Regions from separate parts of the Pseudomonas graminis genome, predicted to be linked through region 3. Evidence: predicted binding sites of a transcription regulator. Region 3 holds the regulator's gene; each other region holds the start of a gene.
The links. Region 3 encodes sigma-54, which starts transcription at its own class of promoters, with help from an activator protein. Its sites were predicted from a motif close to ANTGGCATNNANNTTGCTNT; they were not measured.
Positions count from the first base shown of each region.

Region 1: the regulator sigma-54 is predicted to act here: its motif matches at 1,743-1,762, upstream of glnA (glutamate--ammonia ligase).
Region 2: the regulator sigma-54 is predicted to act here: its motif matches at 1,526-1,545, upstream of FX982_RS15850 (circularly permuted type 2 ATP-grasp protein).

Region 1 is NZ_CP053746.1:1,421,138-1,425,716, forward strand. It holds gene thiI (tRNA uracil 4-sulfurtransferase ThiI) at 74-1,528, opposite strand; gene glnA (glutamate--ammonia ligase) at 1,861-3,267, shown strand; gene FX982_RS06550 (chorismate mutase) at 3,478-4,044, shown strand; gene FX982_RS06555 (DUF4124 domain-containing protein) at 4,172-4,579, shown strand, end outside.
Region 2 is NZ_CP053746.1:3,553,993-3,558,571, reverse strand. It holds gene FX982_RS15855 (alpha-E domain-containing protein) at 1-70, opposite strand, end outside; gene FX982_RS15850 (circularly permuted type 2 ATP-grasp protein) at 83-1,492, opposite strand; gene FX982_RS15845 (ribonuclease E inhibitor RraB) at 1,948-2,286, opposite strand; gene FX982_RS15840 (hypothetical protein) at 2,536-2,772, opposite strand; gene FX982_RS15835 (LTA synthase family protein) at 2,942-4,579, opposite strand, start outside.
Region 3 is NZ_CP053746.1:666,712-671,290, forward strand. It holds gene lptC (LPS export ABC transporter periplasmic protein LptC) at 1-401, shown strand, start outside; gene lptA (lipopolysaccharide transport periplasmic protein LptA) at 388-930, shown strand; gene lptB (LPS export ABC transporter ATP-binding protein) at 930-1,655, shown strand; gene FX982_RS03085 (RNA polymerase factor sigma-54) at 1,845-3,338, shown strand; gene hpf (ribosome hibernation-promoting factor, HPF/YfiA family) at 3,415-3,723, shown strand; gene ptsN (PTS IIA-like nitrogen regulatory protein PtsN) at 3,736-4,200, shown strand; gene rapZ (RNase adapter RapZ) at 4,203-4,579, shown strand, end outside.

The DNA of each region.
Region 1 (4,579 bases), 750 kb from region 3:
CGAAAGCCGTTACGGCTGACGACTGGTGTCGGGGGGCCGGTGACGCAAGCCACAGGCAAACAGCCCCGGGCACTTAGCTCGGTCGATAAACGCGCACATTGGCATGCCCCTCACTGAGCAGATGATGAGCATGCAGGCGACTCATGACGCCTTTGTCGCAATAGAGCAGGTACTGGCGCGTGTCATCCAGTTCCTTGAAACGGCTGTTCAATGCAAAGAACGGCAGCGTTTGTACTTCAACGCCAGTCAGCGCCAGCGGGCGGTCTTCTGCTTCATCCGGGTGACGGATGTCGATGACCACTTGCCCGGCCAGCGCCTGACTGACTTCTTCAATCTGAACGTCCTGACCCAATTCCTCGATCACGCGGTCGATCGGTACCAGACGAGCGTTTTCGAGCGCACGCTCGAGCACGGCCATGTCGAACGATTTTTCTTCGTGCTCGACCCGATTGCGCTTGGCGGCGGTCTTCGGGTTCACCGAAATCACACCGCAGTATTCGGGCATGTGCCGGGCAAAATCGCCGGTGCCGATCTGATCGGCCAGGTCGATGATGTCCTGCTTGTGACTGGCGATCAGCGGTCGCAGGACCAGCTTCTCCGTCACGCAATCGATGACCGCCAGGTTGGGCAGCGTCTGGCTGGACACCTGGGAAATCGCCTCGCCGGTGACCAGCGCGTCGATTTCCAGCCGGTCGGCAATGTTGGTCGCAGCGCGCAACATCATACGCTTCAATACTACGCCCATATGACTGTTATCGACTTTTCCGAGAATTTCTCCCAGAACTTCCTCGAACGGTACGCTGACGAACAGCACCCGCTGGGAACTGCCGTACTTCTTCCAGATGAAGTGCGCGACTTCCATCACGCCCAGCTCGTGGGCACGTCCGCCCAGATTGAAGAAGCAGAAATGGCTCATCAGGCCACGACGCATGATCTGGTAGGCCGCCACGGTGGAGTCAAAACCACCGGACATCAGGATCAGGGTCTGTTCAAGCGAACCCAGCGGATAACCGCCAATGCCGTTGTGCTGGCTGTGAATCACGAACAGACGCTGGTCCCGAATCTCGATTCTGACTTCGACTTCCGGCGCCTTCAGCGAGATACCAGCGGCGTTGCACTCACGGCGCAATTTACTACCGACGTACTTCTCGACGTCCATGGAGCTGAAGTCGTGATGGCCTGCCCGCTTGCAGCGAACCCCGAATATCTTGCCGGGAAGCGCGTCGCCGAAGTGCAGTTTGCACTTCTCATAGATGTCGTCCATGTCGCCCAGCGGATACTGGTCCACCTGCAGAAAGTGCGTGATGCCGGGCATGCAGCTGAGCCGCTCGGTCATCTCGCGCAGGACTTTGGCATCCTCGACCCTGGTTTCGACCTCAAGGTTGTCCCACACGCCATCCACCACCAACGCCGGGTCCAGATCGCGGAGCACCGTACGGATGTTCTTGGCCAGCTGTTTGATGAAGCGCTTTCGCACAGGCCGGCTTTTGATAGTGATTTCTGGGAAGACTTTGACGATTAATTTCATGAAAACAGCGCGCTAGGTCCCGGTCGAAAAAGGGGGGCGCGGATTATAGCGGAAATTGCTCAAGGTTTAACCAGTTATCGTACGGTCAATCGTCCACGCACCAAAACGGCCCTGTATACAATTACTTAGCACCATAAGAGTGCGCCGGTTTTCGAATATGCGACGTTTAACGCGCTTAAAGGCAGGTATTACCGCAGAAAACCCAACACAGGGCACTGGCATGCAAATTGCTCCCTTGTGAGGCAGGTTGCCTTGGTCGAGTATCGCGCCCGGCATCACCCAAATTGAAGGGCTCACTACTACTCAGGCCCTAATCCACCCCGGAGGACAGCATGTCGAAGTCGGTTCAACTCATCAAAGATCATGACGTTAAGTGGATTGATCTGCGCTTCACGGACACCAAAGGCACTCAGCACCACGTGACCATGCCGGCCCGCGATGCGCTGGAAGACGACTTCTTCGAAGTCGGCAAAATGTTCGACGGTTCCTCCATCTCGGGCTGGAAAGGCATCGAAGCCTCCGACATGATCCTGCTGCCGGACGACGAAACCGCAGTGCTGGATCCGTTCACCGAAGAGCCTACCCTGATCCTGGTGTGCGACATCATCGAACCTTCGACCATGCAAGGTTACGATCGCGACCCACGCGCCATCGCTCACCGCGCCGAGGAATACCTGAAGTCGACCGGTATCGGTGACACCGTATTCGCCGGCCCTGAGCCAGAATTCTTCATCTTCGACGAAGTGAAGTTCAAGTCCGATATCTCCGGCTCCATGTTCAAGATTTACTCCGAACAAGGTTCGTGGATGTCCGACGCAGACATCGAAGGCGGTAACAAGGGCCACCGTCCAGGCATCAAAGGCGGCTACTTCCCGGTTCCACCGTTCGACCATGACCACGAAATCCGCACCGCAATGTGCAACGCTCTGGAAGAAATGGGCCAGGTCGTCGAAGTTCACCACCACGAAGTGGCAACCGCTGGCCAGAACGAAATCGGCGTGAAATTCAACACGCTGGTTAAGAAGGCCGACGAAGTTCAGACCCTGAAGTACGTCGTGCACAACGTTGCCGACGCTTACGGCCGCACCGCTACTTTCATGCCAAAGCCTCTGTACGGCGATAACGGTTCGGGCATGCACGTTCACATGTCCATCTCCAAAGATGGCAAGAACACCTTCGCAGGCGAAGGTTATGCCGGCCTGTCCGACACCGCTCTGTACTTCATCGGCGGCATCATCAAGCACGGTAAGGCCCTGAACGGCTTCACCAACCCGGCAACCAACTCGTACAAGCGTCTGGTTCCAGGTTTCGAAGCGCCGGTCATGCTGGCTTATTCGGCTCGCAACCGTTCGGCTTCGATCCGTATTCCTTACGTCAACAGCCCTAAAGGCCGTCGTATCGAAGCACGTTTCCCGGACCCGGCAGCCAACCCGTACCTGGCCTTCGCTGCACTGTTGATGGCTGGCCTGGACGGCATCCAGAACAAGATCCACCCTGGCGATGCGGCTGACAAAAACCTGTACGACCTGCCGCCTGAAGAGGCGAAAGAGATCCCACAAGTGTGTGGCAGCCTGAAAGAAGCCCTGGAAGAACTGGACAAGGGCCGTGCGTTCCTGACCAAAGGCGGCGTATTCAGCGACGACTTCATCGACGCTTACATCGCGTTGAAATCCGAAGAAGAAATCAAAGTGCGCACCTTTGTGCACCCACTGGAATACGAGCTGTACTACAGCTGCTGATCCAGTCGCGATGGCGAAAGCCGCGTGAACAAGAGGCCTCCTTCGGGAGGCCTTTTTTGTGCCTGGTTTTTACTGCGTGGTACATATACACATGTAACGCATTCGAGCCGACCTTCTCGGGCAATATGCTCAGCACTGCAACGCTGCAAAGCGGTGAATCTGTGCCTGGCCCGTTGCGGGCGACGATCACTCATGCGAGAACAGACAACCATGCTCAAGTCATTTCACATAACCGCTCTGGCAATGGCCCTGTTTGCGCCATGCCTCAATGCAGCATCCGCCCAGCAGCCTCCCGCGCAACTTCCGCCGCTTATTACGGCCATGGAGCAAAGGCTGGAAATCGCCAATGACGTGGCGCGCAGCAAATGGCACAGCGGCAAGCCGGTGCAGGACAGTGAGCGCGAGCGCCAGGTGATCCAGAACGCCGAATCTCGGGCGGGTGAATTCAAGCTGCCCCCCGACGATATACGCGAGTTCATGACCGCCCAGATGGAAGCCAACAAGATGGTGCAGTACGCGCGCATCGAGCAGTGGCGTGAAACCGGCCAGTCCCCGGAGAAGCCCGAATCCGGCCTCACCGACGGCATCCGGGGTCGGCTGGATGCGCTGCTGCCATTATTGATGCAAAGCTACTCGGCGTTTCAGCCTTACCGCAGCGATGCCAAGTGCTCAGGCTGGGTGCAGTCGGAAATCCAGCGACAGGCAAGCGATCCGGTCATTGTGACCGCGCTGCAACGGGCGGCAGGCGACCTCTGCCCGATCACGGCAACCCAGTGAGCAGGCACGCAGATCCGCTTCTCAACTGACACCGTCGATCAGTATTCCTCTATGCTGATCTTGTGCCGCGCCCTGCATTGAGCGCGGCACCATTGTTGGTTGTCCTGATCGCTGCACTGGAGTGTTCATGCGTCAATGTCTCGCCTTTCTGCTGCTGGTGTTTGCACTGCCCGCTGCCGCGCAGATCTACAAGTACACCGATGCCTCCGGGAACACGGCGTACAGCAACCAGCCGCCGAACGGTACCAAAGCCGAAACTGTCGAGTTGCCGCCACTCAACAGCGTCGAGACCGTTGTGCCTGCCGCGCCGCCGCCACTGCCCGCGCCCCAGAACCAGAACCAGAACCAGCAAAGCGCCGCTGCCTATCAGGTGCTCGCGCTGAAAGACCTGCCGGAGGACGAAGCGCTTCGTGCCAACAACGGCTCGTTTACTGTTGGCGTTGCCATAGAGCCTCGTTTGCAGCCCGGGCACTTGTTGCAGCTGGTGGTGGACGGCGCGCCCTACGGCCAGCCCACCAACATTCCGCGACTGCAG
Region 2 (4,579 bases), 2.6 Mb from region 3:
GCGCGAGGTTTTCGGCGCGCTCCAGGTACCGCGACATCCAATATAAATCCGAGGCAGTTCTACTTAGCATTGGCAGGCATCCTTAATCCTCGACCACCCAGGTGTCCTTGGTTCCACCACCCTGCGACGAATTCACCACCAGCGAGCCTTCGCGCAGGGCAACGCGCGTGAGACCGCCGGGCACTACACGGGTTTCGCGGCCAGCCAGGACGAACGGGCGAAGGTCGATGTGGCGTGGGGCGATGCCGTTCTCGACGAAGGTCGGACAGGTCGACAGGCACAAGGTCGGCTGGGCGATGTACGCGTGGGGCTTGGCCTTGAGCCGCGCCCGGAACGACTCGATTTCGGCGGCAGTGGCGGCGGGACCGACGAGCATGCCGTAACCGCCGGAGCCTTGGGTTTCCTTGACCACCAGATCGCCCAGGTTGGCGAGCACGTGGGACAGCTCTTCGGGCTTGCGGCACTGCCAGGTCGGCACGTTCTTGAGGATCGGCTCTTCGTCGAGGTAGAAACGGATCATGTCGGTCACGAAGGGGTAGACCGACTTGTCGTCCGCCACGCCGGTGCCGATGGCATTGGCCAGCACAACATTGCCGGAGCGGTAGGCGGCCAGCAGGCCCGGCACGCCGAGCATCGAATCCGGATTGAACGCCAGCGGATCAAGGAATGCGTCGTCGAGCCTGCGGTAAATCACGTCGACCGCTTTCGGCCCGTCCGTGGTGCGCATGAAGACGCGGTCATCGCGCACGAACAGATCGGCGCCTTCGACCAGTTCGACGCCCATTTCACGGGCGAGAAACGCATGCTCGAAAAACGCGCTGTTGAAGCGCCCGGGAGTCAGCACGACGACGCTGGGGTTATCCAGCGGACTCGAGCTTTTCAGGGTGTCCAGCAGCAGATTCGGATAGTGATCGATGGGCGCGATGCGTTGCGCGGCGAACAGCTCGGGGAACAGCCGCATCATCATCTTGCGGTCTTCGAGCATGTAGCTCACGCCGCTGGGGGTGCGCAGGTTGTCTTCGAGCACGTAATACGTGCCATCGCCATCACGCACCAGATCGACGCCGGAGATATGCGAATACAGGTCGCGATGAAGATTCAGTCCCTGCATCGCCAACTGGTATTGCTCATTGGCGAGGACCTGTTCGGCGGGAATGATCCCGGCCTTGATGATGCGCTGATCATGATAAAGGTCAGCGAGAAACATGTTCAGCGCCTTGACGCGCTGAATGCAACCGCGCTCCACCACCCGCCATTCGCTGGCCGGGATACTGCGCGGAATCGTATCGAAGGGGATGAGCCGCTCGGTGCCCTGCTCGTCGCCGTACAGCGTGAACGTGATCCCGGCGCGATGAAACAACAAATCGGCCTCACGCCGGCGCTGAGCGAGCAACTCAGGCGGCGCTTCGCCCAGCCAGCGGGCGAATTCCCGATAATGCGGACGGACTATGCCGCCCGCATCGTACATCTCGTCATAAAAGGTGCGGATCATGCCGTACTCCTTGTCACCATGGACACCAGAGCCTTCGCAAGGCCCGTGCCATCGGCATAAACGCTTGAAAATCAACGGGTTGATTTAAAGAGCCGGAGCGCTCGCACCATTCCTGTGCGCGATGCGCCCTGACCTGTTACCTGACGCTCCATGGCGAAGCGTCCCGCGCTTGGAAAAACTATCGCGCGCATAGCCAGAGTTCATTTCCGCGCGGTACGTGAGCTGAGCATAATCGCCCCATACCGCAGACCAACCCGCCGGATCACACAAGGCGATTGGCTACAAAACCTTATTCGCAGCATCGCTGCAGACAACCGATATTCCCTTTCCGCCGCTCCCAAGAGAGCGGCTTTTTTTTGCCTGTGATTCAGCTCGGTGCATCTCCCGCCCCACTTTTGTCGTGGAGCCGGGAGACAGCGTTTGAAGATCGGCGCAATGGCGTCAGCGCCTCAATGTCAATGAAGGCGCTGGAGTACCTGTTTGACGCCCCAGCCTTCGACCTCCCCGTCCAGGCCGACAATCGCGGTCTGGAAATCCTGCTCGAAATCGCCTATCCCGTCGTAGGTGGCGTACATCACTTTGCTCAGTTCCAGGTGCCAGGCACCGTCTTCCAGTGCATTGAGCTGGACATTGACTGACTCGCCACGAAATTTTTCCGCAGCCTGACGCGCCCGGTCCTCATCCGGAAAGGTGGCATAGAACTCAATGGGGTGAATGCGTGCGAAGTCGAAACCGCCTTCTTTCATGCAGCGCAGAACATGGCTGCTGACGTCTTCTTGATAGGCTGTGCTCATGAAACGTCCTCCTATGCAACGATAGATAGAGTTTCAACTATCCCGAAACACCCCTCGAGGGCGAGGCGTGTAGCGGCAGGTCATCTGCCGCCCGGGACTCAAGCATGTCGCTGACAAGGCCGGTGCGCTTTACAAAACGGGCATACGTACGCGAGCGGACTCGGGTAGATGCATCACCGACCTCGCTGGCAGAGTACGCCCATTGATAGCGCGTTGCCAATTGGCAGGATGCCGTGAAATGCAGGCTTCTTACGAAGCCTCGACGATGGAGATGATCTGTACCGCGTTCTGCTCTTTGAGTGTCTTCACGGTGGGCTCGGCAGTGCGACCGTCGAGGTCGATCAGATCAAGATCACTGGCGACCGGAAACAGGATCGGACGGAGTTGCTGCGCAGCCTCTTCTTCACTGGGACGGTGATCGGATTCAAGATCGAGGGTTTGCTGCACACCGTCTTTGTCCAGAAACGAAATAGTCCACACTTTCATCAATGTCTCCTCAGTAAAGGCCTGACTACAGCCTGTTGATCTTGACCCTTGCGGCGCAACGACGTTCAACCCGAATCGTCAGCGCACGCCGGAGCTTCATAGCTTCAACTCATAATGCGCGGCCCCAAAAAAACGCCCCGGTCTCGGGGCGTTTTTCATGTGGCTGCCGTTATTGTGGCTTGGCGTCTTTGACCCCTGCCGTGTTGTCCAGCAGGCTCCTGGTCGCGGTCTGCAGGAAGCTGTCGAGCTTCTTGCGCAACTCGGTGACGTCGGGCGCATTCGGCATCAGCTCGGCGTGGGGCTTGGTGCCCAACTCGTAGCTGTAGACCTTCGGCTCCATTTCCTTGGGTTCGATCAGGATCCGGTTGCCGGTGACCAGCGCCACGGTCTGCTCGCTGCCCGATGGCTTGATCACACCGAAGCCCTCGTCTCCCGCCGGCAGATTGAGCAAGTCGCGGCCCCAGCACTGGTGCACGGTGTCGCCACCCAGGCGGCCCATGATAGTCGGCACGATGTCGATCTGCGTGCCGACGATGCTGTTGCGCTTGCCGAACTTGTCTTGCAGGCCCGGGGCGATCATCAGCATCGGCACGTTGAAGCGGCCCAGGTCCATCTCGGTGATCTGCTCGTTGTTGCCGAAGCCGTGGTCACCGACGACCACAAACAGCGTGTCTTTGTAGTACGGCTCTTTCTTGGCCTTCTCGAAGAACTGACCCAGCGCCCAGTCCGAATAACGCATGGCGGTGAGGTGTTCATCCAGGGTGCCATGCCCGGTCACGCGCTCGACCGGCAGATTGGCCGGCAGTGCGTACGGCGTGTGGTTGGACAGGGTTTGCAGTAAGGCATAGAACGGCTTGCCTTTGGCTTCGCGGGCTTTCAGTTCTTCGGCGCCACGGTCGAACATGTCCTGGTCGGACACACCCCAGGTCGGGTCCGAGAACACCGGATTCACGAAGTCATTGCGGCCAATGAAGTTGGTCATGCCCTGGTTGCTGAAGAAGCCGGACTGGTTATCCCAGGCGAAGTCACCGTTGTAGACGTAAACGTCGTCATACTTGCGCGCGCTGAGCAGCTGCGGCAGACCGGACAGCTTGTGACTGCCTTCCGGCGTCTGCATCAGGTACTCGAAGCCCGGCAGGTTCGGGAAGCATGCCATGGTCGCGAACATGCCCTGATGGGTGTGCGTGCCATTGGAGAAGAAACGATCGAACAGCAGACCTTCCTGGGACAGTTTGTCGAAGTAAGGTGTGATGTTTGATTCATCACCCAGCGCCCCCACGGAATGGCCAGCGAAACTTTCCATCAGGATCACGACGACGTTCTTGATCGGCAGCGTGTTGGCCGCCGGCGGCGTGAAATCGCGACGCACCGCAGCTTTTTCTGGATCGATCAGCTTGTCGTTGGCGGTCAGCAGCATGTCGCGGACGATCTGCTGGGCTTCGGCCTGAGGCAAGGTCGCTTTCCAGATGTTGTCACGGTCCTCGGACATCCGGCTCTTGGCCGCCGCGATCAGCGTCAACGTGCCGTTCAGGCCCAGGGTGTTGGCGAAGTTGGATTCAGTGGTGTAAGCATCGCCCCAACGCAGCGGCGGGCCCTGACGCAGGGTGCCGCGAGCGGCGATGACGGCCACCACCAGACACAGCAGAAAAACCACGGCGCGCTTGTACAGCGGCGCGACCACGCGGTTGTCGGCGCTGGCAACGTTGAAGCCGCCACGGGGCCGGGTCAGGCGATCAACCCCTTTGAAGACCAGGCTCAGCAGCCAGGTCAGCAGTGCCCAGGCCAGCAGATAGCGAACCACCGGATA
Region 3 (4,579 bases):
TGCCCGACGGGACCATGCAGTACGACATGACCGCCGACAAGGTCGAGCACCTGAAAGCCACCGACGTCACCCTGATGACCACGCCGGTGCTGCAGATGTATCGAGGTTCGACCTTCCCCTGGCATGTACAGAGCGTTCGTGCCGAGGTGTCGCCGGGCGGTGATCACGTCGAGCTGATCGACTCGGTGCGCATCAACCGCACCGACGAAAAGAACCGCACCACTATCATCACCAGCAGCCGCATGACTGTATTCCCGCAGAAGCAATATGCGGAGACTGCCCAACCCGTTAGAATCGACGGCCTTGGCGGTGTAACGACCGGCACGGGTATGAAAGCGTATCTGAAAGAAAGCAGGATGAACCTGCTATCCAACGTAAGAGGACAGTATGAGGCTCGTTAAAACCCTTCCTTTTTTGCTCGGCCTGGGCGCAGCACTGGGAAGCGCGAGCGCCTGGTCTCTGCCGACGGATCGCGATCAACCCATCCACATCCAGTCGGATGACGCGCAGCTGGACGACAAGCAAGGCATCGCCACTTACAAAGGCAATGTCATCATCACCCAGGGCACGATGAAGATCACCGGCAACACTGTGACCATCACCCGCACACCGCAAGGCGACGTGGACGTGTTCACGTCCGTGGGCAACCTGGCCTACTACGAGCAGAAGCCATCGGTGGACAAGCCGATCGTTCAGGCCTGGGGCGTCACTATTCAATACTTCGCGGCGCAGAACCGCATCGTGCTGATCGACAAAGCCAAAGTGGTCAACGACGGCAACACGTCCGAAGGCGAGAAAATTGTCTATGACACCGTCAAGCAGGTCGTGAACGCCGGCCGCGCCAACGGCACCAAGGTCACCGCACCACGCCCTCGCATCGACATGGTCATCCAGCCGAAAAAGAAAACCGACCAGCAGAAGGCCCAGTAATGGCAACGCTGAAAGCCCAACACCTGGCCAAGGCCTATAAAAGCCGCCAGGTCGTACGTGACGTCAGCCTGTCCATCGAGAGCGGCCAGATCGTTGGCCTGCTCGGCCCCAACGGCGCCGGCAAGACCACCTGCTTCTACATGATCGTCGGCCTGGTTCAGGCGGATCAGGGTCGCGTGCTGATCGACGACCAGGACGTCAGCCACCAGCCGATGCATGGCCGCGCCCGTGCCGGTATTGGCTACCTGCCACAGGAAGCGTCGATCTTTCGCAAGCTCTCCGTCTCGGACAACATCATGGCGATCCTTGAGACCCGCAAGGAGCTTGATCGCGCGGCCCGCCGCAAAGAGCTGGAAAGCCTGCTGCAGGAATTCCACATCACCCACATCCGCGACAACCTGGGCATGAGCCTGTCGGGCGGTGAACGCCGTCGTGTGGAAATTGCACGCGCCCTTGCCACTTCGCCGAAATTCATTCTGCTCGACGAACCGTTTGCCGGTGTTGACCCTATTTCCGTAGGCGACATCAAGCAGATCATTCACCACCTCAAGGCCAAAGGGATCGGCGTGCTGATCACTGACCACAACGTGCGTGAAACGCTGGATATCTGCGAAACCGCCTACATCGTCAACGATGGCCAGCTGATTGCCGAAGGCGACGCCGAGTCCATCCTGGCCAACCAGTTGGTCAAGGAAGTGTATCTAGGTCACGAGTTCCGCCTGTAACCGCAGTGATGACATGAGGTCGTGCGCCCTTCCATAACGGATGCCATCGCCGACCTCGTTTTTTAATTGTCATCACACTCTAGGCAAACCCTCCAGCTTCAGGCATATAATTTGCTTAAGTTGGCGCCCTCGGCGCCCTGGTAGTAAATGGCGCGCAGTGCGCCGGCGAATAAGGTGTTAAGCCCTGCCATGAAACCTTCGCTAGTCTTGAGAATGGGCCAGCAGCTGACGATGACACCTCAGCTGCAACAGGCAATCCGCTTGCTTCAGTTGTCGACGCTGGATCTCCAACAGGAGATTCAGGAGGCGCTGGAGTCGAACCCGATGCTGGAACGGCAGGAGGAAGGCGACGATTTCGACAACGCCGACCCCTTGGCCGATAACGTAGAGCAAAAGCCCAACGCTGACGTTCAGGAACCCACTTATCAGGAGTCGGCGCCTACCGTCGACAATCTGGATGAGGGTGACTGGAACGAGCGCATCCCCAACGAACTGCCGGTCGACACGGCGTGGGAAGACGTCTATCAGACCAGCGCCAGCAGTCTCCCCAGCAATGATGATGACGAGTGGGATTTCACCACCCGCACCTCCGTTGGCGAGAGCCTGCAAAGCCACCTGCTCTGGCAGCTCAACCTGGCGCCGATGTCGGACACCGATCGCCTGATCGCCGTGACCCTGATCGACTGCATCAACAACCAGGGCTACCTCGACGAAACACTTGAAGAATTGCTCGACGCGTTCGATCCCGAGCTTGATATCGAACTGGACGAAATCGAAGCCGTTCTGCACCGCATCCAGCAGTTCGAGCCTGCGGGCATCGGCGCCCGCAACCTGAGCGAATGCCTGCTGCTGCAACTTCGCCAGTTGCCAGCCAAAACCAAGTGGCTGGCAGAAGCGCAGAAGCTGGTCAGCGAGTACATCGATCTGTTGGGCAGCCGCGACTACGCGCAACTGATGCGCCGCATGAAGCTCAAGGAAGACGACCTGCGCCAGGTCATCGAGCTGGTCCAGAGCCTCAACCCGCGCCCGGGCTCGCAGATCGAATCCAGCGAACCCGAATACGTCGTACCTGACGTCATCGTGCGCAAGGATAACGAGCGCTGGTTAGTGGAGCTGAACCAGGAATCCGTGCCGCGCCTGCGGGTCAATCCGCAATACGCAGGCTTTGTGCGTCGCGCCGATACCAGTGCCGACAACACGTTCATGCGCAATCAGCTGCAAGAAGCGCGCTGGTTCATCAAGAGCCTGCAGAGCCGCAACGAGACGCTGATGAAGGTGGCCACGCAGATCGTCGAACACCAGCGCGGCTTTCTGGAGTACGGCGACGAGGCCATGAAGCCGCTGGTTCTGCATGACATTGCTGAAGCGGTCGGCATGCACGAATCGACGATTTCCCGGGTGACCACGCAGAAGTTCATGCATACGCCGCGCGGGATCTACGAGCTCAAATATTTCTTTTCCAGCCACGTCAGCACCTCGGAAGGCGGCGAATGCTCGTCTACGGCGATTCGCGCGATCATCAAAAAACTGGTCGCCGCGGAAAATCAGAAAAAGCCGTTGAGTGACAGCAAGATCGCTGGTTTACTGGAAGCACAAGGCATTCAAGTGGCCCGTCGCACAGTCGCCAAGTACCGCGAATCCCTCGGGATCTCGCCGTCCAGCGAACGCAAGCGACTGATGTAAAGGTCACACGTCAAAGCGTTCCAGTGGCAGGCATCACGCCTGCCACTTAATGCACTGGCAACGAAGGAGAAGCTGTATGCAAGTCAACATCAGTGGACACCAGCTGGAAGTGACTGAACCTCTGCGTACCTACGTCGGCGAGAAACTCGCCCGATTGGAGCGCCACTTTGACAAGATCACGAATGTGCAGGTCACCATGGAGGTCGAGAAGCTCAAGCAGAAAATCGAAGCCACCTTGCACGTTCCTGGCGCTGAAGTGGTTGCCAACGCCGAACACGACGACATGTATGCAGCCATTGACCTGCTTGCCGACAAGCTTGACCGCCAACTCAAAAAACATAAGGAAAAACAGCAAAGTCTGCTGCAAGGCGCGACTGCTCGCTGACACTCCCCACCCATGATCCGACTTGAAAATATCCTGACCCCTGGCCGTTCACTCGTGAACGTGCCAGGCGGCAGCAAAAAAGCCGTACTCCAAAGCATCGCCAAAATGATCGGCACGCAAGTGCCTGATCTGGATGAGCAGGTCGTGTTTGAAAGCCTCATTGCCCGTGAAAAGCTCGGTTCCACCGGATTCGGTAATGGCATCGCCATTCCCCACTGTCGGCTGAAGGGCTGTTCAACGCCTGTTAGCGCCGTACTCCATCTGGAAAAGCCCATCGATTTCGACGCCATCGACGGCGCACCGGTTGACCTGCTGTTTGTGCTGCTGGTCCCGGAAGCGGCCACTGATGCTCATCTGGAACTCCTGCGCCAGATCGCCAGCATGCTCGACCGTGACGATGCGCGTAAGCGCCTGCGCGGCGCCAAAACCGACGAAGAGCTCTACAACGTCGTGCTCGACGTCCAGAACGGTCACTGACCATGCGCATGATCATCGTCAGCGGCCGCTCCGGCTCCGGCAAGAGCACGGCCCTCGATGTCCTTGAAGACAGCGGTTTCTACTGCGTCGACAATCTGCCTGCCGGCCTGCTACCGGAGCTGGCCGAACGCGCGCTGATCAACAGCGAACTGGCTGAGCCGCTGCTAGCGGTCTCGATCGACGCACGCAACCTGCCCAGTCACCTGACGCGATTTCCGCGCATGCTCGCCGAGGTGCGCGCCCGGCACATCCAGTGCGACGTGCTGTTCCTCGATGCGGATGAACCTACCCTGCTCAAGCGTTTTTCCGAGACCCGTCGCCGTCATCCGCTGAGCACGGCAACGCGCTCGCTGGCCGAAGCGATCCGTGACGAGAAAAC